DNA from 4 places in the Klebsiella sp. genome. Region 3 is predicted to be linked to each of the others. Evidence: predicted binding sites of a transcription regulator. Region 3 holds the regulator's gene; each other region holds the start of a gene.

Region 1 (7,698 bases), on a different contig from region 3:
CGCTTGCAATATCACATAACGCCAGACGAGCATTCGTTCCGCCAACGTCCCCTACTAAAGCAAATTTTGTCATTCCGTTACAGCTCCGCTAAAGTCAAAATGATTCTTTTGGCACACTGTAAATTCATGACGCCTTAACAACAACGACCAACGTATAAGCACCCCTGGTTTAGCGATCTGCGTCACAGTTGCACTGTAATTCATGAAAAATTGTAAATCGAATATCTTACAATTGTCAGGCTGCATCTTTACTTTATCGTTTCAGCATCATTTGCATCGACGCCCATAAAGCTCCCAGGCAATGAGCGCTCCAGGATACTTAAAAGGATACTATTCATGCTGCACCCACGCGCCAGAACGATGCTGTTATTATCGATACCCGCGATCATCATTGGTATCGCATCCAGCCTCGTATTGATTGTGGCGATGAAAGTTGCAGCTATTTTGCAAAATATCCTTTGGACTCGCCTGCCGGCGAGTTTTGGCATTAATGCCAGCGACCCGGTCTGGACTATCGCTCTTCTTACCTGCACAGGTATCGCCGTCGGCCTGGTGGTACGCTTTAGCCCGGGTCACGCCGGGCCAGATCCTGCGACAGAGTCATTAATTGGCGCACCTGTCAGCATCAGCGCGCTGCCGGGCCTGCTCACCGCACTGATCTTAGGTCTGGCTGGCGGCGTTAGTCTTGGGCCTGAGTATCCCATTATGGTAATAAATATTGCCCTGGCAGCCGCACTTGGTACCCGGTTATTCCCGCGAGTTAGCGCCCTGGACTGGACGATTCTTGCCGCCTCAGGCACCATTGGCGCGCTATTCGGTACTCCGGTTGCGGCTGCGCTCATCTTTTCGCAAACGCTCAATAGCAGCAACGATGTCCCATTGTGGGATCGGCTATTCGCACCGCTGCTTGCGGCAGCTGCCGGTTCACTGACCACCAGCCTGTTTTTTCATCCCCAATTTTCGCTACCGCTTCCGTATCTTCCTGAATTGCGCTTTGTGGATATTATTAGCGGTGCCATCGTGTCACTTATCGCGATTGCCGTCGGTATGGTCGCCGTTTGGTGCCTGCCGCGCCTGCATACGCTGATGCAAAGCCTGAAAAGCCCGGTATTAACCTTGGGGATTGGCGGCTTTTTATTAGGTGTGCTGGGCATCATCGGCGGGCATGTTACGCTGTTTAAGGGTCTGGATGAGATGCAGCAACTGGCGCTTAGCCTCACCCTGACCGCTAATGATTACATGCTTATTGCTCTGGTGAAGCTGGCGGCACTGGTGCTGGCCGCCGCCAGCGGCTTTCGAGGCGGGAGAATTTTCCCGGCGGTATTCGTCGGCGTAGCGCTTGGGCTGATGCTGCATGCGCACGTTCCCGCCGTCCCGGCAGCCATAACCATCTCCTGCGCCATTCTCGGGCTAACGCTGGTCGTAACACGGGATGGCTGGCTGAGCCTGTTTATGGCCGCGGTTGTGGTCCCGGACTCTACCCTGTTGCCACTGCTGTGTATCGTTATGCTACCGGCCTGGCTAATATTAGCCGGAAAACCGCTAATGATCGCCAGGAAGCGCGGCGATTAAACGCGGCTATTTCGCTCCTCCAGAGCTTGAGTGACAGCGCGCAGAAAATCAGGGATATCCATTTTTGGCAGCATCACCTCCACCAGCGTCAGCCTGTCTGAGGTAACGCTGCTGGCCATCGCCTCCTCCAGTTCCGGCATACGCGCGACTCGCCAACAGCGAGAAGGAACATCAGGGGCGAAGGCTTCCGGCAGGCGATTCCAGTCCCAAAGCGCAATATCGTTATACCGTTGCTCGGGGCCGTGAATCGCGCGCTCAACCGTATATCCCTCATTGTTAAGCAGTAAAATCAGCGGACGTTGCTTATCACGCAGCATCGATCCCATCTCCTGGATAGTAAGCTGCGCGGCGCCATCGCCAATAATCAGCACCACTCTTCTGTCCGCCGCCGCTATTTGCGCCCCGTAGGCCGCCGGGAGGGTAAAGCCAATCGATCCCCATAGCGGCTGGACAATCAGCGTTGCGTTGGCGGGAAGCTTGAGTGCGGCGGCACCAAAAGCTGCAGTCCCCTGATCGGCAAGAATAATATCTCCAGTACGTAGTTGTTTCTGTACCACGCTCCAGAAGTTTTTCTGCGTCAGACTATCACCCGCTGCATTATCCACACCGAAAGCCGAAACCTGTGGGGGCAGCCACTCTGCAGCCAGGTTTGCGGCAAGATTAATAAGGATATCAAGCGCCTTATCCATCGGAACCCGGCTAAACCAATGGTCGCCGACTCGGACGGCAAACGGCTGGATTTCAATTGTTTTTTCCTGAGGAAGATGCTGAGTGAAACCGGCGGTGATGGTATCGGTAAATCGCGTCCCCACGCAGATTATCGTATCGGCATTTTCAATCGCTTCACGAGTTTTATCAGCGCTGGCGATCCCGCTGTAGGTTCCGACAAAACCCGGCTGCTGTTCATCAAAAAGTCCTTTCCCCATCAGCATCGTGGCATAAGAAATCGGCGTTTTCGCCACCCACTCTCTGAGCGTGTTTTGCAACCCATAACGCTGGGCGAGGAAGTCAGCCAGCAGCGATACGCGACGGCTGCTTCTTAGCATCAACTCCGCATGATCACGAAAGCCAATCAGTTGGTTCTCATCAGCGGGCAAGCTTTCTATAAGCAAACGGCTGGCTGGCGGCGTAGCCTTTGCTTTTGCAACATCGGCGGGTAGCATCAGATAGCCAGGACGATGGTGAGTTAGCATCTCGCTCAATACGCGATCGATCTCATGGCAGGCATTTCCCATCGCCAGCACAGCTTGAGAGCAGGTAATGTGCTCACTCATACGCGAGAAATGGCTAAAGTCACCATCACCGAGCGTATGGTGCAGCAATTCACCACGCTGCTGCGCGCCGGTACAGGGGGCTCCCACGATATGCAGGACTGGAATATGCTCTGCATAACTCCCGGCAATACCGTTAATTGCGCTCAGTTCACCGACGCCAAAAGTAGTCAGTAGCGCGCCGGCGCCTTTGATACGCGCATAGCCATCGGCGGCATAGGCCGCGTTTAACTCGTTAGCACAACCTACCCACCCTAAGTCCTGATGCGCAATAACGCTGTCGAGAAACTGTAAATTGTAATCTCCAGGGACGCCAAACAAGCGGTCAATGCCGCAATCTACGAGACGATCCAGTAGGTAATCGCCAATGGTGTAAGTCGGTTGCATATCCATACTCCTCCTCGCGTACAGGTAATTTGAGTATTGAATACGCTGATGCGCTGTCCAGATTCCGCACCACAAGTGTGGTGGAAAGCAAAATTTACGTGTTTGGGGAGTGTACTCAGCGGAAAACATTCTTTAGTGTAAACGTATACACACCCTGTTTTATCTGCGGAGGAAGTATGGTTTACCAGGCAAATGCGACGCGATATCAGACGATGGAATACCGCCGTTGCGGCCATAGCGGATTGAAGCTACCGGCTATATCTCTTGGACTTTGGCACAATTTTGGCGATGAAACTTTGGTGGAAAACAGCCGTCAGCTTCTGCGCCATGCATTCGATCTCGGCATTACTCATTTCGATTTAGCAAACAACTACGGGCCGCCTCCGGGTTCGGCGGAGAGCAATTTCGGCCGGATCCTGAGGGAAGATTTCTTGCCTTATCGTGACGAACTGATCATCTCCAGTAAAGCCGGCTACACCATGTGGGACGGGCCTTATGGCGATTGGGGCTCACGCAAGTATCTGGTTGCCAGCCTCGATCAAAGCCTGAAGCGAATGGGGCTGGAATATGTCGATATTTTCTACCATCATCGCCCGGATCCCGAGACACCGCTTCAGGAAACGATGCGCGCGCTGGATCATATCGTTCGCCAGGGTAAAGCCCTGTACATCGGGTTATCTAACTATCCGCTCGAACAAGCCCGGGAAGCCGTCAACATCCTCAACGATCTCGGCACGCCGTGCCTGATTCATCAACCCAAATATTCGATGTTTGAACGCTGGGTTGAAGATGGGCTTCTGGATTTCCTGCAAACTGCCGGGGTGGGAAGTATAGCGTTTTCACCACTGGCGGGCGGTCAGTTGACCAACCGTTATCTACATGGGATCCCAGCGGACTCGCGCGCCGCCAGCGGCAGCCGTTTTCTACAACCGGATCAGCTCACTGATGACAAACTGGAGAAAGTTCGTCAACTGAATGCGCTGGCCGAATCTCGTGGGCAGCAGCTCTCGCAGATGGCGCTGGCCTGGGTACTGCGCGAGGAGAAAGTGACCTCGGTGCTGATTGGCGCAAGCAAAACCTCGCAATTGGATGACGCGGTTGGCATGCTGGGAAATCGCCATTTCAGCACCGAAGAAAATGCAGCCATTGACGCGATCCTTGCGGTGTAAACTCATTTTTACTTTAGCAAAAAGTGCTCTCCCTTGCGATTTAGGAGTTCCTCCGATGCGACGGGGCTTTACCGCCCCGTAATATCAGGTTAACAGGCCGACAACGGCCCCGATCGTGAAGGAGAAGAGTATGTTCAGGTCACTGATTCTGGCTGCAGTACTACTGGCTACAGCGCCATTGGTCGCGAATGCTGGTGAAATCATCCTGTTGCCATCAATAAAATTACAAATTGGCGATCGCGACAATTACGGTAACTACTGGGACGGTGGCGGCTGGCGCGACCGTGATTACTGGCGCAAAAACTATGAATGGCGCGACAACCGCTGGCGTCGCCATGACAACGGCTGGCATCGTGGCTGGGACAAGCGCAAAGCCTACGAGCGCGGTTATCGTGAAGGCTGGAACGATCGCGATGACCGACGCGGCGGCTGGGGACGTGGTCCTGGCGGACGCGGCCATGGTCACGGGCATCACTAACAGCATGGGGAGCCAGGTGGCTCCCCATTTTATTTAAGGATTAGCTAAATATCGTCCCGACGATCAGCCAACCGTTCAGAACTACCACAATCGCGACTATCGCCCATCCCAGCAATTTTACCCAGCGGGCATTAACTAAATCTCCCATCAGCTGTGAATTACTGGTGAAGATCAGCAGCGGCACCAGCGCCAGTGCAATACCAAAGCTCAGCAAGACCTGGCTCATGACCAAAATGCGAGTGGGATCCAGCCCCATCAAAATAACAATGAATGACGGCAACATGGTAATCGTCCGGCGAACCCAAAGTGGAATATGAAAGCGGATAAAACCCTGCATTACCACCTGCCCCGCCAGCGTACCCACTACCGTAGATGACAATCCCGCAGCCACCAGACTAAGGCCAAAAATAGTCGCCGCCGCGTGGCTCAACAACGGTTCCAACGTCAGGTAAGCCTGATCCAGGTCAGCAATCCCCGTATGACCATTAAAATGAAAAGCTGCGGCGGCGGTCGCCATCATCGCCAGGTTCACAAAACCTGCAATAGTCATGGCAATCGCCACATCCCAGCGCGTCGCGTTATAGCGCTCTTTGCGTGTCCCACCGTGTAGATGCTGAGTTAGTGAAGAATGTAAGTAGATGACGTGGGGCATAATAGTCGCCCCCAGCACACCGGCGGCAAGAAATACCGCTTCGCTGGTGGGTAACGATGGAATGAGCATCCCTTTTGCCAGCGGTGCCAACGCCGGCTGGGAGAATATCAACTCAACAACGTACGCCACGGCGACAAACAGCAGCAAGCCACCAATCACTTTCTCCAGCGGTTTTTGTCCACGACTCTGAAGCATCAAAATCAAGAAGGTTGCCACACCGGTCAGTACCGCCCCTTGCAGTAAGGAGACGCCAAGAATCAACTTAAAGCCGATGGCCGCGCCGATAAATTCAGCAAGATCGGTCGCCATAGCGATGATCTCAGCCTGTACCCAATAAAACCACACCACCGGACGCGGATAATGGTCGCGAATCTGTTCCGCCAAATTTTTGCCAGTAGCAATGCCCAGCTTCGCCGACATCACCTGAATCAGCATCGCCATCAGGTTCGCCCAGACCACAACCCACAGCAATTGATAGCCAAAGCTGGCCCCGGCCTGAATGTTGGTGGCGAAATTACCCGGGTCGATATAGCCAATGGCTGCAATGAACGCAGGCCCCATCAAGGCGAGCTTAATCTTGCGCGCTGCGCGACCGCTGCTATTCTCAACGCGACTGCTTGTCATTTTCTGCCTCTGGAAATATAGCCTTTGCTATGTTTCATGCTATCAAAATGCGAATGATTATCAAGCTCATTTAAAAAGGTGATAATAATTGCTGTGATAGAAGGGAACGATAGCGGGTCGGCAACTGAAAACTGCAGCTGGTAAATTGTATTTATACGACCTTCAGAATAGTACAACGATGCAACTTTTAAAACCTTTACGTAACATAACAAAAATGCATGGTTGATCACTATTTTTGCCATTAGTCACATATGCTTGCAATAGTGTGTGCTATCTCTCGTTTTCTTTGCTCCCGTTACATAGAATGTGCAAAGAAATTTAACCTGCCTCATATTTGGAGCAAATATGGACCGCGTCTTGCACTTTATTCTCGCGATCGTAGTGGTTGCTATTCTGGCCCTGTTGGCTAGCCACAACCGTAAGCAGATTCGTATTCGTTATGTCATTCAACTGCTTGTCATTGAAGTTCTGCTGGCCTGGTTCTTCCTGAACTCTGACATTGGTCTGGGTTTTGTGAAAGGATTCTCCGAGATGTTCGAAAAACTCCTCGGTTTCGCCAATGAAGGGACAGACTTCGTCTTCGGCAGCATGAACGACAAAGGCCTGGCTTTCTTCTTCCTGAAAGTGTTGTGCCCAATCGTCTTCATCTCAGCGCTGATCGGTATTTTGCAGCATATCCGTATTCTGCCTATCGTCATTCGCGCCATCGGTACCGTGCTGTCCAAAATTAACGGCATGGGCAAACTGGAATCCTTTAACGCAGTCAGCTCGCTGATTCTGGGCCAGTCCGAAAACTTCATCGCCTATAAAGATATCCTCGGCAAAATGTCCCGCAACCGCATGTACACCATGGCGGCGACGGCGATGTCTACCGTATCCATGTCTATCGTAGGCGCATACATGACCATGCTGCAGCCGAAATATGTTGTTGCGGCACTGGTACTTAACATGTTCAGCACCTTTATTGTGCTGTCATTAATTAACCCATATCGCGTTGATGAAAGTGAAGAAAATCTGCAAATGTCTAACCTGCATGAAGGACAAAGCTTCTTCGAAATGCTGGGGGAATACATCCTTGCAGGCTTTAAAGTCGCGATTATCGTTGCCGCGATGTTGATCGGTTTTATCGCACTGATTTCTGCACTGAATGCCCTGTTTGCCACCGTCACCGGCTGGTTCGGCTATAGCATTTCCTTCCAGGGGATCCTCGGCTACATCTTCTATCCGGTCGCATGGATAATGGGTGTACCGGCGGGCGAAGCGTTGCAGGTGGGAAGCATTATGGCCACCAAACTGGTTTCTAACGAATTCGTCGCCATGATGGATCTGCAGAAAGTGGCCTCAACCCTCTCTCCACGTGCGGAAGGCATCATCTCCATCTTCCTGGTGTCCTTTGCCAACTTCTCCTCAATCGGTATCATCGCCGGCGCGATTAAAGGGCTGAATGAAGAGCAAGGTAACGTGGTTTCTCGCTTCGGCCTGAAGCTGCTTTACGGTTCTACTCTGGTGAGTGTGCTTTCTGCATCTATCGCTGCACTGGTATTG
Region 2 (7,698 bases), on a different contig from region 3:
CTTGATCAGTGATCGTTTCGGCGCAATTTTCAGCAAACAACACAAGGTTTTAAAAAATAACGTTGACTCATTGCGCCAGGTAAGTAGAATGCAACGCATCGAACGGCAGCACAGTCTGCCAGACGATAACAAAATCAAGCGATTAGCAATTTAGCTTGGTAATGCGGGAATAGCTCAGTTGGTAGAGCACGACCTTGCCAAGGTCGGGGTCGCGAGTTCGAGTCTCGTTTCCCGCTCCAGTATAAAAACATCGGCAATTGCGGGTGTTGCAGTATTAAGGCGCGTTAGCAAAGCGGTTATGTAGCGGATTGCAAATCCGTCTAGTCCGGTTCGACTCCGGAACGCGCCTCCAATTACTATCCCGAGCCCGGGTGGTGGAATCGGTAGACACAAGGGATTTAAAATCCCTCGGCGTTCGCGCTGTGCGGGTTCAAGTCCCGCTCCGGGTACCATTGGGATATAGCAGAATAATCAAAGCAATAAGCAGTGTCGTGAAACCACCTCCGGGTGGTTTTTTTGTTTTTGTCCCCTGTCTATTATTAAAAAGATTAACTCTCCTGAATGGGTGATGTCAGGTGGTTTTCTCTCGCTATTTCCGCTACTGTAAGCGCCATTTTTCTACGACCACGAGACTGTTTATGAAAACCGGACCCCTGAACGAAAGCGAAGTTGAATGGCTGGATGAGATCCTGTCGAAATATGCAGAAGAAGGCACCATCATGGATGTTGCCGAACTTGATGGATTGCTGACGGCAATTCTCTCCGGGCCGACGGAAGTTGAACCTGCGCAGTGGCTGTTGGCTATCTGGGGCGGGGCGGATAAAGTGCCGCGTTGGGCCAACGATCGCGAACGCGATCGCTTTGTGAACCTGACGCTGCAACATATGAGTGATACTGCCGAGCGCTTAAGCGATTATCCTGAGCAGTTCGAACCCATGTTTGGCTGCCGTGAAGAGGAAGGGCAGGAGTTAACCATCGTAGAAGAATGGTGCTTCGGTTATATGCGCGGCGTCGGCCTCAGTGACTGGACTGCTTTACCAACTGAGCTACAAGCTGAACTGGATGCCATCGCTCTGCACGGCACCGAGGAGCGATTTGAAGCGCTTGATGAATTATCAGCTGAAGAGTTTATTGCCAGCGTAGAGCGTATTCGTCCGGCGGCCCTGGCGCTTTACAACTACTGGACTGAGCATGCTCAGCCAGCTGACGTTCAGCAGCCAATACGAAATGAGGCGAAAATTGGGCGTAACGATCCTTGCCCATGCGGTAGTGGTAAGAAATATAAGCAGTGCTGCTTAGCAAAATAAGTAAAGGGGCCAATCTGGCCCCTGATTTTTTATCCCACCGCAGGCAGCAATCCTGCGACGATAGCAAACTGAATGGCCACAATTCCGATTCCGCACAGCAGAACCAACCACAGCGCGGGTGCCCCCCCAGCGACTCGCCAGGCGGCGTCAGGATGCTGTTTACGGCTTTTCATCACCAATAACGAAGGTAGCATTAGCGCCAATACCGCCAGCGCGACCCCTGCATAACCTAAGGCCATCACGAAACCGCGTGGATAGAATAGGGCGAACGCCAGAGGGGGGAAAAAGGTGATTACACCACTCTGTATACGCCCGGCCGGACCATTTTTACGTTGAAACAAATCGGCCAGGTAGTCAAACAGGCCAAGCGCGACGCCGAGAAATGAAGTCGCCAGCGCCAGGTCTGCAAAGAGATGAACCGCCAGCTCAACGTGCGACGAGGCAACGACTTCACGGATCGCTTCTAACAGCCCGTTGAGTCCGGCATTTTGTGCCAGCAGAGCGGTAAAAGTTGGAGAATCAATACTGCCCAGGGTTGCCAGTTGCCAGAAAATATAGGCAACCAGTGGAATAAAGCTTCCGATGACAAATACCCGACGCAGCTTGCGTATATCTCCGTTCAGATAGCTGACGACGCTGGGTATGCTGCCGTGAAAACCAAACGAGGTAAAAATTACTGGAATCGCCGATAGCGCCAGCCCTTGCTGTAGCGGCAGGGTCAACAAGTTTATCTGATGAATATGCGGAAGCAGAAGCGCCAGCATAATAGCGAGGAAAATGATTTTGGCGCTGAACAGAAAACGGTTAAAGAGATCAACCAGTGACGTACCGATACAAACCACCGTCCCGCCGATGCCTGTAAACAGCAGTACTCCAACCGCAGGTGGTAGTGTCCAGCCCAGCCATTGATTGAGACTTGAAGCCAGCAATTCACCGGCGCCGCTAATATAGGCCGCGGTAAGTGCGTACAGTAAGAACAGCATGCAAACACCGGTAGCCCACTGCCCGTAACGCCCCAGATAGCGCGCTGCCAGGGAGCCCAGCCCCGTGTCAGCCGGGACGTGCTGATAAACTTCAAGCAACAATAACGCGGTGTAACACATCAGCGCCCACAGGGCGATAAGCAAAACTAACGTTACGCCGAAACCTACGCCTGCTGATGCCAAAGGCATCGCCAACATCCCTGCGCCGATGGTGGTGCCAGCTACGATTAAAATACTACCAAGAGTGCGGTTCTTCACGCTTTTCTCTATCCATGACGGATTACACAATGAATTATGTCGCGCAGAGTATGTGAAATCAGTGATTTCGTCAAATGCAGGTTACAGTGGGTGTAATAATAAGTTTACGATATTGAACGTTTACGCTAAGCCTGCGCTGGCGCAAGAATCGGAATAATAAGTGGGGTTATCCTGTGTGTTTTATGGGGGATATTATGCAATCAATTCATGGTCATGAAGTTCTACAGATGATGATCGCTTCAGGCGAGCCTTACACCGTGGCCAGTCTGGAAGCGGCGATTACCAGTCGTTTCGGGACGGATGCACGATTCCATACCTGTTCGGCGGAAAACCTGAGTGCGGCGGAGTTAGTGGCATTCTTGCAGAAAAAGGGCAAATTTATTGCCGCAGAGGAAGGGTTTAATACGCACGAAAGTAAAATTTGTCGTCATTAATAGGGCGGCGATTGTTGAACATCGCCGCCATCTTCATTAATTTTGCGTATCGAGCGTTGCCAGCTCTTTATCAATAAAGTACAGGCCTTCACCGCTTTTGCCTGCGAGGGTCAGTTTATCAATAACGGATTTAAACAGTTTCTCTTCTTCGTGCTGCTCAGCAACATACCATTGCAGGAAATTAAAGGTTGGATAATCCTGGCTGGACATTGCCGCATGAGCCAGTTCGTTAATTTTCTGCGTAATGAGTTGTTCGTGTTCGTAGGTGACGCGGAACAGGTCGTCCAGTGAAGTATATTCGGCAAACGGTGAGGCGATGGCATTGATGCACGGCAGGCTACCGGTATCGGTCAGGTAGTCGAACAGACGCTGCATATGGGTCATCTCTTCTTGCGCGTGGCGGCGCAGAAACGCGGCGGCGCCTTCAAAGCTGTGGTAGCTGCACCATGCGCTCATTTGCTGATAAAGCAGAGAAGAATAAAGTTCAAGGTTCATCTGTGCATTAAGCTTGTCGATCATTTCAGTTTTCAGCATCTGGCTTGCTCCGCAAATAAAGTCAAAGGTGATTGTGCCGTCACTATAATTTGTTATTAATTTATTTGCAAAAAGTAAATTAATAAATTCATTTATTACTAATGCAAATGGGAATAACACGCATTGGCAATTTAATAAATAATGAGAATGGTTTTAATTTAATATTATCAATATTAATTGTGGGTCCGACTTATTCTTGAAGAGGGACGCGCAACTTTGAGTGGTTATGAGCGCTTGGGTTAGCCTGGTGAGAAAAGGGGGGGGAAGAAAGCAACGCCCGGATGCTGTGGGTGGTGAAAGTGTGAGGCGATATGCAATTTATAAAACAACTTTTCATAAAATTTGAAAGTATGTTCGTAAGGTAGTATTGTTCTTCACAACGTTAACGAACTATCGCGGGAAAACCCGCACAGCATTCAGGAGAGTAAAGCATGAAAATCGCACTGATGATGGAAAACAGCCAGGCGAACAAAAACGCCATCATCCTCAACGAGTTAAACGCTGTTGCAGACGAGAAAGGTTTTCCGGTTTACAACGTCGGCATGAGCGATGAAAACGATCACCACCTGACCTATATCCATCTGGGTATCATGGCTAGCATCCTGCTGAACTCTAAAGCGGTAGACTTCGTGATCACCGGCTGCGGTACCGGCCAGGGTGCAATGATGTCTCTGAACATCCATCCGGGCGTAGTTTGTGGCTACTGTATCGATCCTGCTGATGCGTTCCTGTTTGCGCAGATCAACAACGGTAACGCGCTTTCTCTGCCATTCGCGAAAGGTTTTGGCTGGGGTGCAGAGCTGAACGTACGCTTTATTTTCGAGAAAGCGTTCACAGGGCGTAACGGCGAAGGTTATCCGCCGGAGCGTAAAGAGCCTCAGGTACGTAACGCTGGCATCCTGAACACCGTTAAAGCCGCAGTAGTGAAAGATAACTATCTGGATACGCTGCGTGCTATCGACCCGGAGCTGGTGAAAACTGCCGTGTCTGGCCCGCGCTTCCAGCAGTGCTTCTTCGAAAATTGTCAGGATAAAGAGATCGAAGCGTTCGTTCGCCAGATCGTCGGTTAATCTCCTGCAAATATCCAGGGCCAGCGCTGCTGGCCTTTTCTTTTGGGCTATTTCTTTTTGTTGGACACGCTGCTACCGGCATCTTTTGCCAGGTGCAGGCTATCAATCATTCCCACCAGACAAATCAACGCAATAAAAATAAACGACAGACGGAAGCTGATCCCCGGCAGACTTGTGAGATTAAACCATTCACTGAACTTCTCCCCAATACGAATACCGATCGCCCCGAGCGTAATCCCAAGCCCAACGGCCAGCTGCGAAGCGGTGCTGAACAACGTATTGGCATAGCTCATTTGCGCTGAAGGCACATCGGCAAAAGCAAGGGTGCTGACGCCGGTAAATTGAATAGAACGGAATACCCCGCCGAGATAGAGAATCACGAAAATCAGCCAGACTGGCGTTTGTGGTGTTAAAAAAGCGCAGGCCAGCAGCGAGAACACATTCAGCGCGCCGTTGATCAGCAGCAGGCGGCGAAAACCCAGCCAGCGAATTAACGGCGTTGTCGCGGGCTTGATGGTTAAATTACCAACGAAAACGGCCAGCACCAGCAACCCTGAGTGGAATGGGTCCATACCAAACCCGACCTGAAACAGCAGCGGCAGCAGGAAAGGGACGGCGCTAATTGAGGCACGGAACAGCGAGCCGCCGTACATAGTGACCTTGAAGGTCGGTATTTGTAGCGCATCGAGACGCACCATCGGCCAGGCTGCGTGACGGAAATGGCGTAGTGAAAACAACATGCTGCCGAGGCCTAATACCAGCAGCGCCGGGGTTTGCCAACTCAAAGGCTGACGATCGCCGAGAAATTCCATGGCGATGACCAGGCTAATCATGGCGATTGACGTGGCAAGGAAGCCGGGAAGGTCAAAAGGCCGTGGTTCATCTTCACGAATGTTTGGGATGATGCGCAAAGACAGGGCCATAGCGATGAGCCCAAGGGGCACGTTAATAAAGAAAATCCAGTGCCAACTGGCATAGCTGGTGATAAATCCGCCCAGCGGCGGGCCGATAATGGGAGCCACTAATGCGGGCCAGGTCAGAGTGGCAATCGCCTTAATGAGCTGATGCTTCGGTGTCGTTCGCAAAACTGCCAGTCGGCCTACTGGGACCATCAGCGCACCGCCTATTCCTTGTATAATTCGCATCGCCACGAAGATGTCGACGTTGGTTGATAGTCCGCAAAAAACAGAAGCCAGCGTGAAAATCGCCAGCGCGAGAGTGAAGATTTTGCGTGCGCCGAAGCGATCGGCTATCCAGCCGCTGGCCGGTATCAGCACGGCCAGCGTAATGAGATAGGCGCTGATACCGATATTGAGATCGACCGCTGTGACGCCAAAGTCTTTCGCCATGTCCGGCAGGGCTGTGGCGATCACCGTACCGTCGAGGAACTCCATAAAAAAAGCGCCAGCCACCAGCAGTGCGGGTGCTGAAAAAGAACGATCGTCCCTGGAAGAGATGTTTGTGCTCATTGTCGTGTCGCTGCCATAGCAAAGAGGGGCCAAACTCGACGCAGAGCATGTTGCTCTAACAGTCCGATTTAGCTCATTTTTGTTTAATGTTTAAATTACTTTTGTAAAAATAGTGTGATTTGACGCATGTTCATATTGATTTTTGTGATGTAAGTCATATTATAGCCCAGTAGACATTAACACCTGCATAACAAAATCGGAGTCAATCCATGAAGCTGCGCAAAATCCTCAAAAGCATGTTTGAAAACTACTGCAAAACCTTCAAAGACGTACCCCCTGGCGGTATGTTCTGATAAAAAAACCTGCTGCGGCAGGTTTTTTTATCTCTTAAGATTTAGGTTACTATTACGCTCCTGAAAAAAGGAGTAAAAAATGTCCCAACATCTCACCGAAAATGACGAGCTGGTTTCCGACGTGGTTGCCTGCCAACTGGTCATCAAACAGATTCTCGACGTTATTGATATCATCGCCCCTGTCGAAGTGCGCGAGAAAATGACCACTCAGTTAAAAGCCATCGATTTTGCCAGTCATCCTGCATCGGCCGATCCGGTTACGCTGCGGGCGGTACAAAAAGCCATTGCCTTAATTGAACTGAAGTTCACCCCGCAAGGCGAGGCGCACTAAATACATAGCCCCACCATCACGTGATGGCGGGGCGTCGTTATGTGGTTAGTGGGAAACGGCGGTACGGGCCGGTGTCTCCTGAGTATTGTTAAATAACTTGCTGTTGCCCCAGCACTCTTCGTAACGGTGCCCCACTAAATCTTCAACGATGACGCGCACATCCGGTGTGATGTCGGCAATTTTGCCGCCAGCTTTGATCCGCGCGACTTCCTGCAAGACCACCATATGCGCTTTGCGATCCAGCTTCATCTGCTTACTGAAGATGATCGCCGCCAAAGCCAGCAGGACCACGCCCGCACAGAACACGACCGCAATAGCGGTTACCGCGCTTTCAGGTTGCGTATGCGCTTTTGACTGGAAGCCGTAGAAGCTGAGGATAGCGCCCATTGTGAAGACGATGATAGAGCGTAGGATTTTCCCGGAAAAGGTCATTGCGCCAGCATAGATACCTTCACGGCGACGGCCAGTATAGATTTCGTCAACGTCGGCTAAAAAGGTATATACGGTCCAGGGGATGTAGTACACGCCGCCGGTGCCCAGTCCGAACAGGACAGTGATACCGAACATCAGGATGGTTGCCAGATGTGCAGGCAAATGGAAGAACCACAGCGAGGTATAAAGCAGTACGGCAAAAATAACCACGCTTAGCGCCAGAATGTAGGGCTTACTAAACCCTTTCTTCACACACAGGCCGATAAACAGGGCCGTAGAGACCAGTTGCAGGATGGAGTTCAGGCTATTTAGCCCGGCGACCATCGCCGGATCGTGCTGCAGGACGAAAATAACAAAGTAGGTAAAGATAGACGCAAACAGCCATTCTGCGCCGAAACCACAGAGGTACATGCCCAGATGTTTACGGAACACGCGCAGATAGAAGGTAGAACGCATATCCTTCGCCAGCATAAGCAGAGTATTGAGTAAGCCTTTTTTCTCACTATTGCTGACTTCCTCTTCGCGCGGGCGTTCCCAGCTGCAGTACCACAAGCTGGAGATCGCAACGATGAGAATGACCCCATAGG
Region 3 (7,698 bases):
CGCATTTTTCGCTCTGGCTGCTCTTTTGTTCGCTTAATAAATGCTTCAGCTTTATCGACAAAATTCCCATTATTTGTGGGATTATCCACATCTAAAAATGATGCATTATTTTCTGAAATCATCGCGCCGCCAAAGCTACGGACCAATTTTTTATTTTTGGCGAGCACAGTTAAATCTCGGCGAATAGTTTCTGGAGACACGCCAAATATTCGCGACAATTCATTGACTCTAGCACAACCGTTTTCAACGACAAATTCCAGAATTAATGAGTGACGTTTAACTTGTAACATATAAGTTCTCAAGAAAGCATCCAGGATTTAATGACATAAATGTAACAAAATCATCCATATCATTAAGTGATTCAAATCATACAAAATCAAAACAAGCGTTCAGCTTTTTTTAATTTGAAGCTGATCATATATTTAAAGAAAGTTGCATTTCTTAAGATGGGATTTTGTGACAATGGTAGCAAAATATAACTTCATTGATGCCCAGGCACTCAACTTCAATCTACAGAATGGGCAAACCCGGTCAAAAAAATAATACCCGTTTGTGCCCGATTCAGTCATTGCAGAATGCGCATAATCTGTATTGTCGCGATAGCAGGTCAAATAACCTCGTGGTCAAACCTTACGGCAGCGCCATAGCGTCACCACTTTCGCCGCTTCCGAGAGTAGTAAAAGCCCGATAAAGAACACTATCCCCTTGAACCCCATTTCACGCAGCATCCATAACACCAGCGAAAGCGACGGCAGCATAAAGACCAGCCGTAACGGCGTTTGCGCCCATGTCAGCCACAGGGCATAGCGGCTCTGACGCAAGAATAGAATCATCGACACGGGAATACTGATTATCAACAAAAAATTAAGCGGGAACAGCCAGGCGGCCGCGGAGCCGTAGGTATGCAGGAGCTGGAGATATGCGAGGATATCGTCGTAGAACGGTACGCGTCGGTGATAGAGGTTCCAGCCGACAAACTCAATGAGATAAAAAAGATCCATCCCAGCCCAAAACCAAAAGACTTTTTTACGTTTCAGTTTCATCGCACTCCTTGCGAAAAAAACAGGCCCTGAAAAGGGCCTGATTATGATGATGACTTAGCTTATGCGTTTTTCAGCACTTCGCTGACAATCTCCACCGCTTCTTTCTCAATCTGCTGACGGTGCTCAGCGCCAAGGAAGCTTTCACAGTAGATTTTGTAAGCGTCTTCAGTACCTGACGGACGCGCAGCAAACCAGCCGTTCTCGGTCATCACCTTCAGACCGCCAATTGCCGCACCGTTGCCCGGAGCTGCGGTCAGACGCGCGGTAATCGGGTCACCGGCCAGCGTGCTGGCGCTTACCATTTCCGGAGAGAGCTTAGACAGCGCTGTTTTCTGGGCAGAAGTTGCTGAAGCCTGCAGACGGTTGTAGCTTGGCGCGCCGAAACGTGCTGCCAGTTCATCATAGTGCTGCTGCGGGTTTTTCCCGGTCACCGCGGTGATTTCCGCCGCCAGCAGGCACATGATGATGCCGTCTTTGTCGGTAGACCATGGCGTGCCGTCGAAACGCAGGAACGAAGCGCCCGCGCTCTCTTCGCCGCCGAAGCCGAAGCTACCGTCGAACAGACCATCAACGAACCATTTAAAACCAACCGGTACTTCCACCAGCTTGCGGCCTAAGTCATTCACAACGCGGTCGATCATTGCCGAGGAGACCAGAGTCTTACCGACAGCAACATCTTTGCCCCACTGCGGGCGATGCTGGAACAGGTAGTTTATCGCCACCGCCAGGTAGTGGTTCGGATTCATTAACCCGGCTGGCGTCACGATACCGTGGCGGTCGTAATCCGGGTCGTTAGCAAAGGCCAGGTCGAACTTGTCGCGCAGCGCCAGCAGGCCCGCCATGGCACACTCGGAGGAGCAGTCCATACGGATCGCGCCGTCTTTATCGAGGTGCATAAAGCGGAAAGTCTGATCGACATTATCGTTAACGATAGTCAGGTTCAGCTTGTAGTACTCAGCAATGCGTTTCCAGTACTCAATACCGGAGCCGCCAAGCGGATCAACACCCAGCGTCAGGCCCGCTTTCTGGATAGCCGCCATATCGACGATATCCGCCAGCCCTTCGATAAACGGCTGCACCAGATCCAGCTCTTTGACGTGACCAGAGGCCAGCGCCGCATCAAGAGAAATGCGCTTCACGCCCTGCAGACCGGCAGCCAGCAGTTCGTTGGCACGGTTTTCTACTACTTTGGTGACGTTGGTATCAGCCGGGCCACCGTTCGGCGGATTGTACTTGATACCACCGTCTTCCGGCGGGTTATGGGACGGAGTGATGACGATGCCGTCAGCCTGTGGGCCGCCTTTCTTGTTGTGCACCAGAATCGCATTAGAAATCGCCGGCGTCGGGGTGAAACCGTTATTTTCCTGAACGATGACATCAACACCGTTCGCCGCCAGCACTTCCAGTACAGAAATGAAAGCGGGTTCGGATAGTGCGTGGGTGTCCTTCCCGACGTAGCATGGGCCGGTGATCCCGTTCTTTGCGCGGTCTTCAGCAATCGCCTGGGCAATCGCCAGAATATGCTGCTCGTTGAAGTTGTGGCGCGCCGCGCTGCCGCGATGGCCGGAGGTACCAAACTTCACCGCATGTTCCGCATTGCCCACTTCTGGCTTCAGCACATAGTACTGGGCGGTCAGTTGGGCGACGTTAATCAAATCACTCTGTTGCGCAGGTTGACCTGCGCGCTTATCGATTGCCATTGCCTGATCCTTCTGGTGCAAAAGTTAAATGACTAGATCGTACCGCAAACCTTTTCGATCAATTCAGCAGGGAACTGCATTGACTGCATGATATGTTCAATCATGCTGCATTTGCGGCCGGTATTGGTATTTGTAATAACCCACCACGGCGTGCCCGGAACCTGCTTAGGTTTTGTCTGATTACCATTTTTCTGTAGCGTCCGCTCATCTTCAGCGAAATAGACGCGAGTGCGCCCATGCAGAGACTCGGTCGCCTCGGCAAACGCTTTACTGTCTAAGGAATAGAGGGTAGTCAGAACCAGCATGAAACGGTTTACCGCGCGTTTTTGTTCGGCGTACTCATCAGATAGCAGCAGCTCGCGCATGGCGCGGACTTTATCCTTCAGAGGATTGGCGGGTTTCACTTCAACGACAGGCGTTGGCGCCGGAGCCGGAACGACTTTCGCTACCGGTGCGGCAGGCTGGGAAACGGCGGAAAACTTCAACATGCGCCGTAAAATGTCGGATGCACTCTCGCCAATATGCTTGGTGTGGCTGGCAATATAGCTATAGAGTTCATCATCAACTTCAATTGTTTTCATCTTAATCCAGTACGATATCTTTTCTGAATACAAGTTGTCGGGATTATAAGGACAAATCCCAACCGCGGATAGCGTCAAACCAGGATGGCGGTAAAACTCGGAAATCTTCCGGGTCTTGCAGCCGGATGGCAGAATGTCCAACATAATACCCTAACCCGACGGAGCGAAAAAAAGAACTTTGCCATGAAATTAAATAGCCGAGCGCAATCTGCACAGAATCCGCACAATAATCCCCCTATCGTCCTGGTCCATGGCCTTTTTGGCAGTCTGGATAACCTTGGGATCCTCGCCCGCGATCTGGTCGCTGACTACGATATTTTACAGGTCGATATGCGAAATCACGGTCTTTCCCCGCGCGCGCCAGAGATGACCTATGCCGCGATGGCTCAGGATTTGATTGATACTCTCAATGAATACCAAATAGAAAAAGCGACCTTTATTGGTCACTCAATGGGCGGTAAGGCGGTCATGGCGCTGAGCGCAATGGCCCCGGAGCGCATCGCTGGCCTGGTTGCGATTGATATTGCACCTGTGGATTATCACGTTCGTCGCCATGATGAAATCTTCGCCGCCATCAATGCCGTGACCGACGCGGGTGCCGCAACGCGTCAACAGGCGGCAGCGGTGATGCGCGAACACCTCAATGAAGAAGGCGTGATTCAGTTTCTGCTGAAATCCTTTGTGGAAGGTCAGTGGCGGTTTAACGTGCCGGTATTGTGGGAGCAATATGACAATATCGTCGGCTGGCAAACCATCCCCGCCTGGCCGCATCCGGCGCAGTTTATCCCCGGCGGTAACTCACCCTACGTAACCGATGCCTACCGTGAGGCTCTGCTGGCTCAATTCCCCCAGGCACGGGCCCATGTGATTGCCGGAGCCGGACATTGGGTACATGCAGAAAAACCAGAGGCTGTTTTACGGGCAATACGCCGTTATTTGACCTCCATAGCCGCGTAACTGGCTAAAATCTGCCCGACCGCGCGGCAGAATGCCCGCGGTCGTTGGCGCAGCCCCTCGCCTGATGTATTATGGCGGGCTATCTGCGTCGGCTATGCCCGACAGCTTGTTTCCCCCGAAGTCACTCTGAATCATGGCAAAAGAACAAACGGACCGTACGACATTAGATTTGTTCGCAACCGAGCGTCGGCCGGGTAGACCGAAAACCAATCCGCTTTCACGCGACGAACAGCTGCGTATCAACAAACGCAATCAGCTCAAGCGCGATAAAGTTCGCGGTTTGAAGCGCGTTGAGCTGAAGCTCAATGCCGATGCGGTTGATGCGCTCAATGAGCTGGCCGAAGCCCGCAACATGAACCGCAGCGATCTGATTGAAGAGATGCTGATGAACCAACTGGCGGCCCTGCGCAGCCAGGATAAAGCCTAAAACCCTCAAAAAATAAGCTTTCATGTAGCAGAGTGTGCAGTCGGGCGTGATTGCTGTTTCCGCGCCCTTCTCAGTTCTGCTATCATTGCCCCTATCTGTGGGCATTTAAGTCCCTACCACATCATTAAGTTTCAAGAGGTTATTTTACTCATGGCAATCATCGGCATCTTTTTTGGCAGCGACACCGGCAACACCGAAAATATTGCAAAAATGATTCAAAAGCAGCTTGGTAAAGATGTTGCTGATGTGCGCGACATTGCCAAGAGCAGCAAAGAAGATCTGCAAGCTCACGATATTCTGCTGCTCGGCATCCCAACCTGGTACTACGGTGAAGCACAGTGTGACTGGGATGATTTCTTCCCGACGCTGGAAGAAGTCGATTTCAACGGCAAACTGGTCGCGCTGTTTGGCTGCGGCGATCAGGAAGACTACGCTGAATACTTCTGTGATGCGCTGGGTACCATTCGCGACATCATCGAACCCCGCGGCGCCACTATCGTTGGTCACTGGCCGACCGCTGGATATCATTTTGAAGCATCTAAAGGTCTGGCAGATGACGACCACTTCGTGGGTCTGGCCATCGACGAAGACCGTCAGCCAGAACTGACTAACGAACGCGTGGAAAAATGGGTAAAACAGATTTCTGAAGAGCTGCACCTCGAAGAAATCAAGAATGCCTGAGTCTAAACGGCGTTATCGTCAGATTTCGCCGAATTAATAGATAAAAGCAATCAAAGTTATAGCTACAAGTTTTTAACTTTTAATCACATATCTGTACAATGTCCTCTGATTTAACGAGGTCACGTGAAGCACTTTGTAGCCAGTGCCTCGTTTTTGACAGCATACAAGGCCCGATGCTTGCAGTTTTCATTTCACCATGGCAGTTCTATAATGAGACGCATTACATCGGGTGATTCTCTGTATTACTTCCGTTGATGGAAGTAGATCGTTTAGCAACAGGACAGATTCCGCATGACTGACAACAATACCGCATTAAAGAAGGCTGGCCTGAAAGTGACACTTCCGCGATTAAAAATCCTGGAAGTCCTGCAGGAACCGGATAACCATCATGTCAGTGCGGAAGACTTATATAAACGCCTGATTGATATGGGTGAAGAGATTGGTCTGGCAACCGTCTATCGCGTACTGAACCAGTTCGACGACGCCGGCATCGTCACCCGTCATAATTTCGAAGGTGGTAAATCCGTTTTCGAGCTAACGCAACAGCATCATCACGATCATCTGATTTGCCTTGATTGCGGCAAAGTGATCGAATTTAGCGATGACTCAATTGAAGCTCGTCAACGTGAGATTGCCTCCCGACACGGTATTCGCCTCACCAACCACAGCCTGTACCTGTACGGTCACTGTGCAGAAGGCGATTGCCGCGAAGATGAACATGCCCACGACGCGGTGGAAAAGTAATTCCCCGTTGCGTAAGCAGCAAAAAGCCAACCTGACGGTTGGCTTTTTTTATGGCTACGAAAAGTAAAAATCAGGGTTTCGTGTTGTTGCTACGAATCTCTTTCCAAATCTGGTCACAGCGCGACTGTACTGCCTGATCGTTACCGGTTTTACGCGCCTGGATACATTGCTGGTAATCCAGTACTCGCACGCTTTCCTGGGTGGCGAACTGCTGATGCTGCTTCTCTTGCTTCAGAACGTCTAATACGCTCTGGCAGGCTTCGACTTTATCTGGGTTACCTTCAGCAGTATTAATACAGGCGCTGTAGGCATCTTTTAACTTTGAATCCTCTTTCGGCGCTGGCGACTGCGTGCAGGCAACCAGACCTGCCGCCACAATGGCGACAAGCAATAGCTTCTTCATAATCGACCTCGGGAAATTGCGGCAGGATCACGCCCGCCGCACTGGCATCAGAAAATGGTGAATGGAGCAATAACCATGAACTTCACGTCGCGCTCATCCTGGAAGATGTTGCCGTAGCCGCCGCTCCAGCTTGGGATATCGGAGTGGTTGTCGTATTGAGTAAAGTGCAGTTTAAACAGCGTACCCTTCGCGCGTCCTTCCTGTACGGTGTACATCGCATCCAGGCTATAGGCTGACTCTTCCAGACGTTTGTCAGGGTTGTAGTAAGCATCAGGAGAAGACATTTTTCCTGGTTTTGCATCCCATGCATAAACATAGGACGCGCCGAAGGCCCAACCCGGCATATTCCAGTTCTTCATGTCATACATCGCACCGAAGAACACCGCTTTTTCACCGTTGGCGTTGAAGTCAGAGCGGTTATCCCACCAGACATCCAGACGACCGTTAGATGAGGCGTAAGTCGGCGTCATACGCTGCAGGAAGTAGCCCTGCTGACCATCGGCTTTAACCCAGGTTCCTTCCAGGCGCAGGTCGAGAACATCAGCAACCTTATAGCCAAAGGTCAATGCCTGTAGCCAGGCGGTACCATCATAAATATCGTTCGCCCCGCCGTTGCTGACTTTATCGCGAGTACCGTAGAACTGGTAGCTGGTGGTTAGCGGCGTGCCTGCGACATCAAATTTGTAGCTGGCCTTAGCGAAATACTGGTCGATGTAACCCTGTGCCTGGCCAAATGCGGCTTCCAGCACGAGGTCATTTTTAAAATCATACTTGGCGCCGAGAGAGTGGAGATAATCAACCTTGGTTTTCTTGTCGTTCTGATAGAACTCATCCATCTCAATGTGCCACGGCGCTTTATATTCGTTTGTCCACATATAGGAGAAACTCAGCGCGCCCGCATCGCCGTAGTCAAAATTAGCACCGGCTTCAGCCCCCTGATAGGTACCCGGCATAAAGCTCCAGTGCGGAGCCAGCAAGGTTTGACCGGTAGGCTGGATATAGCCAGCACGCGCCCATGCCGGGCCAAATTTAAATTTGGCGGCTGCTTTGTACAGGCTGATCCCGCTCTTATCACCGGAATAGTCTTCATCGTAAGTTTTATTGCGTGAGGAGAAAGCGATTTCGTTCGGGTGTCCGCTGTCGCTGCTTTCACCCATTTCGA
Region 4 (7,698 bases), on a different contig from region 3:
CGCATCGCCATATCGACGCCTTTGCGGATCAGCGGCTCGCCGCTCTTGCCGATAATACGGTTCAGTGAGCGCGACAGGCTGGTTTCGTTATGGGTTGAAACTAGCTTGCCGGTAAACAGCAGCCCCCAGGTGGCGGCGTTGACGAACAGCGATGGGCTACGGCCGATATGTGACTGCCAGTTGCCGTTGCTGATTTTGTCGCGAATTAGCGCATCACGGGTGGCTTTGTCGGGGATGCGCAGCAGCGCTTCCGCCAGGCACATCAGCGCCACGCCTTCCTGTGAGGAGAGCGAGAATTCCTGCAACAGGCTTTGCACCATGCCGGCGCGACCGCTGGCGGTTTTCTGATTACGCAGCTTTTCTGCCAGTTGATAAGCCAGCTTGTGCGCCCGCTCACCCAGGTTTTGCGGCAGACGAGCCTGTTCCAGCAGCATCGGCACGGCATCAGTTTCGGCCCAGCGCCAGGCGGCGGTAATGGAGGCGCGGGAGACGGATTGCGGCAGGATCTGCTCAGCGAATTCAAGGAACGGTTGATAAGGCTCATCGCCCGGATTGCCTGCTTCATCGCTTTCGTTAGCCGCACCAGCGAGTAGTGCTGGCAGCTCCGGCAGCGTCTCGTCGTTTTCCAGCTTTTCCAGATAGTTGAAGATGGCCTGTTTAATCAGCCAGTGCGGCGTGCGGTCAATACGGCTCGCCGCGGATTTAATGCGTTCGCGCGTCGCGTCGTCAAGTTTTACACCCATGGTGGTGGTGCCCATGTCAGGAACTCCTGTTATTGGTCATTCGCTTCATCCTTCAGCCTGCCTCTTTGTTGGCTGCATTTGCGCGCCCTGGTCACATAGTTATCTATGCTCCCAGGGTCTTACAAATTTGCACGCCTCGACGCAGATTGAATGATTTTGCGAACTTCGCTTCTGTGCAGTTATGCGGTTGCGTAGAAATATCTATCATGTTGCAACTTTGTGCAACCTTGTTAATTGAGAATTGTGTGGCAGGCTGAAAATTGCTTTGATTGTTAAAAATCATGATGAAAATAGCAGGAATTTATCCCCGGTCTAATAGGGTTTTTCTATGCGTCACTTAACACTTTTGCGTGGTGCAACCGGTAAAAACGTGAGAGAGTGCAACCTATAACAAAATGAAGTTTGGTCCCCGAAGCATTTCGTGTAAATGCTGTGTTAAATCGTTTGTGAAAAAACAAAGCTTCCGTCAGGATACGGTCGCCCAATACAACCAATATGCCATTACCCCGTTCCGGTAGTGGAAAAAACGACAAAGTTGGACGCTGTCGACAAAAAATTCTGGAGATTTTTGCATGGCTATTAGCACACCCATGTTGGTGACTTTTATTATTTACATTTTTGGCATGGTACTTATCGGTTTTATTGCCTGGCGATCGACCAGGAACTTCGATGACTATATTCTCGGCGGTCGTAGCCTCGGCCCATTCGTCACGGCACTTTCTGCCGGGGCTTCAGATATGAGCGGCTGGTTGTTAATGGGATTGCCGGGGGCGATATTTATTTCCGGTATCTCTGAAAGCTGGATTGCCATTGGCCTGACGTTAGGCGCATGGATTAACTGGAAGCTGGTGGCCGGTCGTTTACGCGTGCATACCGAGGTCAATAATAACGCCCTGACGCTGCCGGATTATTTCACCGGACGTTTTGAAGATAAAAGCCGCGTGCTGCGAATTATCTCAGCGCTGGTGATTTTGTTATTTTTCACCATCTATTGTGCGTCCGGAATTGTGGCCGGAGCCCGTTTGTTTGAAAGCACATTTGGTATGAGCTACGAAACCGCGCTGTGGGCCGGCGCGGCGGCAACCATTATTTATACCTTTGTCGGCGGTTTCCTCGCGGTGAGCTGGACCGATACCGTTCAGGCCAGCCTGATGATATTCGCCCTGATTCTGACGCCGGTTATGGTGATTATTTCCGTCGGCGGATTTGGCGATTCACTGGAAGTGATCAAGCAAAAGAGTATTGAGAACGTTGATATGCTCAAAGGGCTGAACTTCGTGGCGATTATTTCGCTAATGGGCTGGGGTCTTGGCTATTTCGGTCAGCCGCACATCCTGGCGCGCTTTATGGCGGCGGATTCGCACCACAGCATCGTTCATGCCCGTCGCATCAGCATGACCTGGATGATCCTCTGCCTGGCGGGTGCGGTTGCCGTTGGTTTCTTCGGTATCGCTTACTTTAATAACAACCCGGGCGTGGCGGGCGCGGTGAACCAGAATGCCGAACGCGTCTTTATCGAACTGGCGCAAATTCTGTTTAACCCGTGGATTGCCGGGATCCTGTTGTCGGCGATTCTGGCGGCGGTGATGTCGACTCTGAGCTGCCAGCTGTTGGTGTGCTCTAGCGCAATTACCGAAGACCTGTATAAAGCGTTTCTGCGTAAACATGCAAGTCAGAAAGAGCTGGTGTGGGTAGGGCGCTTTATGGTGCTGGTGGTGGCGCTGGTATCCATCGCGCTGGCGGCAAACCCGGATAACCGCGTACTGGGTCTGGTGAGCTACGCATGGGCGGGCTTTGGCGCGGCGTTTGGCCCGGTGGTGCTGTTCTCGGTGATGTGGTCACGAATGACGCGTAACGGCGCGCTGGCCGGGATGATTATCGGTGCAGTGACGGTGATTGTGTGGAAACAGTTCGCCTGGCTGGGCCTGTATGAAATTATTCCGGGCTTTATCTTTGGCAGCCTCGGAATTGTGGTCTTCAGCCTGCTGGGTAAAGCACCGTCGGCAGAAATGCAAAGACGCTTTGCCGAAGCGGACGCGCATTATCATACTGCGCCACCGGTACGTGCTACTGCGCAGTAATCCTCTGAATTGACCTCAAGCCCGTGTTCTGCGGGCTTTGCTATTTGTGCCTCTTGCTAATTGCTTGAAAATACGCTGATATCTCAGCACAAATAACAATGAGGGTACAAAATGAATTTCAGACAGGGTGCGATGGCGCTGGTACTGGCAGGGATATTAAGCGGCTGCGTGGCGCCTGCCGCGAAGACGGCCCCGGCGGCAGATGCTAACGCTTGCCCGACGGATAACGCCATGGTGCAGACGACGCTTTATTTCGGCTTAAGCCGTCCTGCGGGGAAAGATATTACCGCTCAGGAGTGGCAGCAGTTTGTTGACCGCGACGTGACGCCGCGCTTTCGTGATGGCCTGACGGTATTTGATGCGCGCGGTCAGTGGTTGGGTAACGACGGTACCGTCGCGCGCGAGCAGAGCAAGGCGCTGATGCTGATCCATGATAAAGAGGCTAAGAGCGAAGAGGGAATTGAAGCGCTGCGCAATACTTACAAATCACGTTTTGCGCAGGAGTCGGTGATGCGCGTTGACCAGCCAGTCTGCGTTCACTTTTAAATTGTGCCCTGATGGAATTGCCCGGTAGCGGCTAAAGCCTTACCCGGGCTTACGAGATCTACGTTGCGCGCGGTTTCCCGGAGGCGATGCTGCGCATCTGTCCGGGCTACCAAATCTTAGATTACATGAACTGTAGCCCGGGCAAGGCGTGTTGCGCCGTCCCCGGGAACACAGGCCAGCATTCCTGATTACAGTACCAGCCCCGCGAAGCTTGCCGAGAGCAAACTCACCAGCGTTGCGCCATACACCAGGCGCAGGCCGAAGCGGGAAACAATATTTCCCTGCTGTTCGTTCAGTCCTTTAATCGCCCCGGCAATAATGCCGATGGAAGCAAAGTTGGCGAAGGAAACCAGGAAGACCGACAAAATACCCAGCCCGCGCGGCGTCATGCTGGCGGCAATTTTTTGCAGCTCAATCATAGCGACGAATTCATTCGCCACCAGCTTGGTCGCCATAATACTGCCCGCGTTCAGCGCATCGCTTAGCGGAATACCAATCAGCCACGCCAGGGGATAAAAAACGTAGCCAAGGATCTGCTGGAAGCTCAGGCCAAACAGAGTGGCGAACAGGGCATTAATAGCGCTAATCAGGGCAATAAAACCAATTAACATCGCCAGAATGATCATTGCGACCTTAAAACCGGCCAGAATATATTCACCGAGCATTTCAAAGAAGCTTTGGGATTCATGCAGCTTCTCAAGCTTAATTTCTTCTTCGCTGCCAGGGCGCGTCGGGTTAATTATCGACAGCACAATAAAGGTGCTGAACATATTCAGAATCAGCGCCGCGACGACATATTTCGCGTCAAGCATACTCATATAAGCGCCGACAATGGACAGCGAAACCGTTGACATAGCGGTAGCCGACATGGTGAACAGGCGGCGTGATGAGAGATCGCCAAGGACGCCTTTATAGGCAATAAAGTTCTCTGATTGTCCAAGGATCAGCGAGCTGACCGCGTTAAACGATTCCAGCTTGCCCATGCCGTTAACCTTTGACAGCAGGGTACCAATCAAGCGAATGAAAATGGGGAGAATACGCCAGTGCTGAAGAATACCGATCAGCGCTGAGATAAAGACAATGGGACAAAGTACGCCGAGGAAAATAAACGCCAGCCCTTTTTCACTCATGCCACCAAATACAAAATTGGTTCCTTCGGCGGCAAAACCGAGGAGCGATTCAAAGAATGAAGCGATATTTTTCACTAGCCACAGGCCGCTTTCGGCGTGGAGAAAAAAGAAAGCCAGCGCAATTTCGATAACAATTAACTGGATAATATAGCGAATGCGGATTTTCTTACGGTCGTAGCTGACAAGCCAGGCCAGGGCGAGGATAACCACCAGCGCCAGCAGGAAGTGCAAATATTGAGTCATGTTGTTCATTTCATAGGTAAATAAGGCCGCCATTTAGCCACAGCCGTGAAGCCGGGTAAATATCTGGCGCCAAAAATCCCATCATCCTGCCGTTCTTTGTTGCGGTAGAGAGATAATCCCGCAAGTCATTATTTGTTAGCGATTAATTTACAAATCGTCATCATTATCTACACATTTCACTTGTGTTTCTGATTATTGTAATGATAATCACTATCAGAAATATTTACCTATCTTTGCATCAATTGACTGCGATTCACATTTAAGGGTATCGGCATGTTTGTCCCATTTCTCATCATGTTACGTGAAGGCCTGGAAGCAGCGCTGATTGTCAGCCTGATCGCCAGCTATCTGAAACGCACCCAGCGCGGCAACTGGATTGGCGTAATGTGGATTGGGGTATTTCTGGCTGCGGCACTGTGCCTGGGGCTGGGGATCTTTATCAACGAAACAACCGGCGAATTTCCGCAGCGCGAGCAGGAACTGTTCGAAGGCATCGTGGCGGTAGTGGCGGTGTGCATTCTGACCTGGATGGTGTTCTGGATGCGTAAAGTTTCGCGCAACGTAAAGCAGCAGCTTGAGCAAGCAGTCGACAATGCCCTTCAGCGCGGGAACAACCACGGCTGGGCGCTGGTGATGATGGTCTTTTTCGCCGTGGCTCGCGAAGGTCTGGAATCGGTGTTTTTCCTGCTGGCCGCTTTCCAGCAGGATGTGGGAATCTGGCCGCCCATCGGGGCCATGTTGGGTCTGGCAACTGCAATTGTTTTAGGGTTCCTGATCTACTGGGGCGGCATCCGTATGAATCTCGGCGTGTTTTTCAAATGGACCAGCCTGTTTATTTTGCTGGTTGCCGCAGGCCTGGCGGCGGGGGCTATCCGCGCCTTCCATGAAGCTGGACTGTGGAATCATTTCCAGGATGTTGCCTTCGACCTGAGCAACATTCTTTCTACGCATACGCTATTTGGCACGCTGCTGGAGGGGATTTTTGGCTATCAGGAAACGCCGACCATCAGCGAAGTTGCAGTCTACTTTATTTATTTGATTCCGGCGCTAGTGCTGTTTGTCCTGCCGCCGAGCAATAAAACCACCGCATCCCGAACCGCTTAGTCGGCATTGCGGATTGAAATAGTTACAACATACTTATCGAAAGGGATGGTCATGATGAATCATTTTCGTCGCAATGCGCTGCATATTACCGTTGCTGCGCTGTTCAGCTCTGCTTTTTACGCCCACGCTGCCGATATTCCGCAAGTAAAAGTCACTGTCACCGACAAACAGTGCGAACCGATGAACGTCACTGTGAAAGCGGGTAAAACCCAGTTCATCATTCAGAACCACAGCCAGAAGGCGTTGGAGTGGGAAATTCTGAAAGGTGTGATGGTGGTGGAAGAGCGCGAGAATATCGCCCCTGGTTTTACGCAAAAGCTGACGGCGAACCTGCAGCCGGGTGAATATGACATGACCTGCGGCCTGCTGACTAACCCTAAAGGTAAGCTCACCGTGACCGGTGAAGCGACTAAAGATGCTGCTAAAGCTGAAGCGCTGCTCAGCCTCGGTGAAGCTATTACCGCCTATAAAGCCTACGTCACTGCTGAGACCGCTGAACTGGTTAGCGGCACCAAAGCCTTTACCGATGCGGTGAAAGCGGGCGATATCGAGAAGGCAAAAGCCCTCTACGCGCCGACGCGCCAGCACTATGAACGCATTGAACCCATTGCCGAGCTGTTCTCTGACCTCGACGGCAGTATTGATGCCCGTGAAGATGACTACGAGAAAAAAGCAGAAGATCCGAAGTTCACCGGCTTCCACCGTCTGGAAAAAGCGCTGTTTGGCGATAACAGCGTCAAAGGAATGGATAAATATGCCGATCAGCTGAACACCGACGTTCTCGATTTGCAAAAGCGCATTAGCGAACTGGCCTTCCCACCATCAAAAGTGGTCGGCGGCGCAGCTGGTTTGATTGAAGAAGTGGCGGCCAGCAAAATTAGCGGTGAAGAAGATCGCTATAGCCATACCGATCTGTGGGATTTCCAGGCCAACATTGACGGGGCGCAGAAAATTGTCGACCTGCTGCGTCCGCAGTTGCAAAAAGAGAACAGCACGCTGCTGGCGAAAGTGGATGCCAACTTCAAGAAAGTGGATAGCATCCTGAGTAAATACCGCACTAAAGACGGTTTTGAGACCTATGACAAGCTGACGGATGCGGATCGCAATGCGCTGAAAGGCCCGATCACCACTCTGGCGGAAGATCTGGCACAACTGCGCGGGATCCTCGGTCTGGACTAAGTCGATGGCAGAGCAAAATAATGATGTGAATGAGCCGTCACGGCGCCGGCTTTTAAAAGGGATTGGCGCGCTTGGCGGCGCGTTGGCTATCAGCGGCGGCTGTCCGGTGGCGCATGCGGCAAAAGACAACAGCTCTCCGGGGACGTTGTCGCCAAACGCGCGCATGGAAGCGCAGCCGTTTTATGGTCCGCATCAGGCCGGTGTACTGACGCCACAGCAGGCTTCGATGATGATTGTCGCTTTCGACGTGCTTGCCAGTGATAAAGCGGATCTGGAGCGGTTATTTCGCCTGCTGACTCAACGTATTGCCTTTTTGACCAAAGGTGGGCCTGCGCCGGAGACGCCAAATCCGCGTTTGCCGCCGATGGATTCCGGAATATTGGGGCCGTGGATTGCCCCGGATAATCTGACTATGACGGTATCCGTGGGTCATTCGCTGTTTGACGAGCGTTTTGGCCTGGCCAACCGCGCGCCGAAAAAGCTGCAAAAGATGACGCGTTTTCCTAATGACTCTCTGGATGCGGCGCTGTGCCACGGCGACCTGCTGCTGCAAATTTGCGCCAATACTCAGGATACGGTGATACATGCCTTGCGGGATGTGATTAAGCACACCCCGGACCTGCTCAGCGTACGCTGGAAGCGGGAAGGCTTCATTTCTGATAGCGCAGCGCG

Evidence for each region. Region 3 encodes Fur, which represses iron uptake genes when iron is present. Its sites were predicted from a motif close to ATAATAATGAGAACNACTATCAA; they were not measured.
Region 1: a site for Fur is predicted at 6,195-6,217, ahead of QVF11_RS06785 (Nramp family divalent metal transporter). Genes of this name have one in related genera too.
Region 2: a site for Fur is predicted at 3,652-3,674, ahead of ftnA (non-heme ferritin). Genes of this name have one in related genera too.
Region 4: a site for Fur is predicted at 4,938-4,960, ahead of efeU (iron uptake transporter permease EfeU). Genes of this name have one in related genera too.

The regions. Positions count from the first base shown of each region.
Region 1 is NZ_JAPUEW010000017.1:5,407-13,104, reverse strand. Features, by position in the region: gene glk (glucokinase) at 1-73, opposite strand, end outside; gene QVF11_RS06805 (ion channel protein) at 337-1,572, shown strand; gene QVF11_RS06800 (alpha-keto acid decarboxylase family protein) at 1,569-3,230, opposite strand; gene mgrA (L-glyceraldehyde 3-phosphate reductase) at 3,407-4,399, shown strand; gene QVF11_RS06790 (DUF2502 domain-containing protein) at 4,530-4,877, shown strand; gene QVF11_RS06785 (Nramp family divalent metal transporter) at 4,918-6,153, opposite strand; gene QVF11_RS06780 (NupC/NupG family nucleoside CNT transporter) at 6,499-7,698, shown strand, end outside.
Region 2 is NZ_JAPUEW010000041.1:41,536-49,233, forward strand. Features, by position in the region: gene pgsA (CDP-diacylglycerol--glycerol-3-phosphate 3-phosphatidyltransferase) at 1-12, shown strand, start outside; tRNA gene QVF11_RS10995 (tRNA-Gly) at 164-239, shown strand; tRNA gene QVF11_RS11000 (tRNA-Cys) at 279-352, shown strand; tRNA gene QVF11_RS11005 (tRNA-Leu) at 366-452, shown strand; gene QVF11_RS11010 (YecA/YgfB family protein) at 639-1,307, shown strand; gene tyrP (tyrosine transporter TyrP) at 1,337-2,548, opposite strand; gene QVF11_RS11020 (YecH family metal-binding protein) at 2,743-2,982, shown strand; gene ftnA (non-heme ferritin) at 3,019-3,516, opposite strand; gene QVF11_RS11030 (RpiB/LacA/LacB family sugar-phosphate isomerase) at 3,948-4,586, shown strand; gene QVF11_RS11035 (MFS transporter) at 4,634-6,055, opposite strand; gene azuC (stress response protein AzuC) at 6,265-6,348, shown strand; gene QVF11_RS11045 (DUF2766 family protein) at 6,428-6,679, shown strand; gene QVF11_RS11050 (MFS transporter) at 6,725-7,698, opposite strand, start outside.
Region 3 is NZ_JAPUEW010000075.1:120,118-127,815, reverse strand. Features, by position in the region: gene QVF11_RS22620 (DeoR/GlpR family DNA-binding transcription regulator) at 1-290, opposite strand, end outside; gene QVF11_RS22615 (arginine:ornithine antiporter) at 624-1,043, opposite strand; gene pgm (phosphoglucomutase (alpha-D-glucose-1,6-bisphosphate-dependent)) at 1,103-2,743, opposite strand; gene seqA (replication initiation negative regulator SeqA) at 2,776-3,324, opposite strand; gene ybfF (esterase) at 3,508-4,281, shown strand; gene ybfE (LexA regulated protein) at 4,415-4,708, shown strand; gene fldA (flavodoxin FldA) at 4,859-5,389, shown strand; gene fur (ferric iron uptake transcriptional regulator) at 5,681-6,133, shown strand; gene QVF11_RS22580 (ChiQ/YbfN family lipoprotein) at 6,204-6,536, opposite strand; gene chiP (chitoporin ChiP) at 6,584-7,698, opposite strand, start outside.
Region 4 is NZ_JAPUEW010000025.1:10,369-18,066, forward strand. Features, by position in the region: gene putA (trifunctional transcriptional regulator/proline dehydrogenase/L-glutamate gamma-semialdehyde dehydrogenase) at 1-758, opposite strand, end outside; gene putP (sodium/proline symporter PutP) at 1,316-2,824, shown strand; gene QVF11_RS08425 (DUF3574 domain-containing protein) at 2,936-3,370, shown strand; gene QVF11_RS08430 (NupC/NupG family nucleoside CNT transporter) at 3,559-4,743, opposite strand; gene efeU (iron uptake transporter permease EfeU) at 5,017-5,847, shown strand; gene efeO (iron uptake system protein EfeO) at 5,899-7,026, shown strand; gene efeB (iron uptake transporter deferrochelatase/peroxidase subunit) at 7,031-7,698, shown strand, end outside.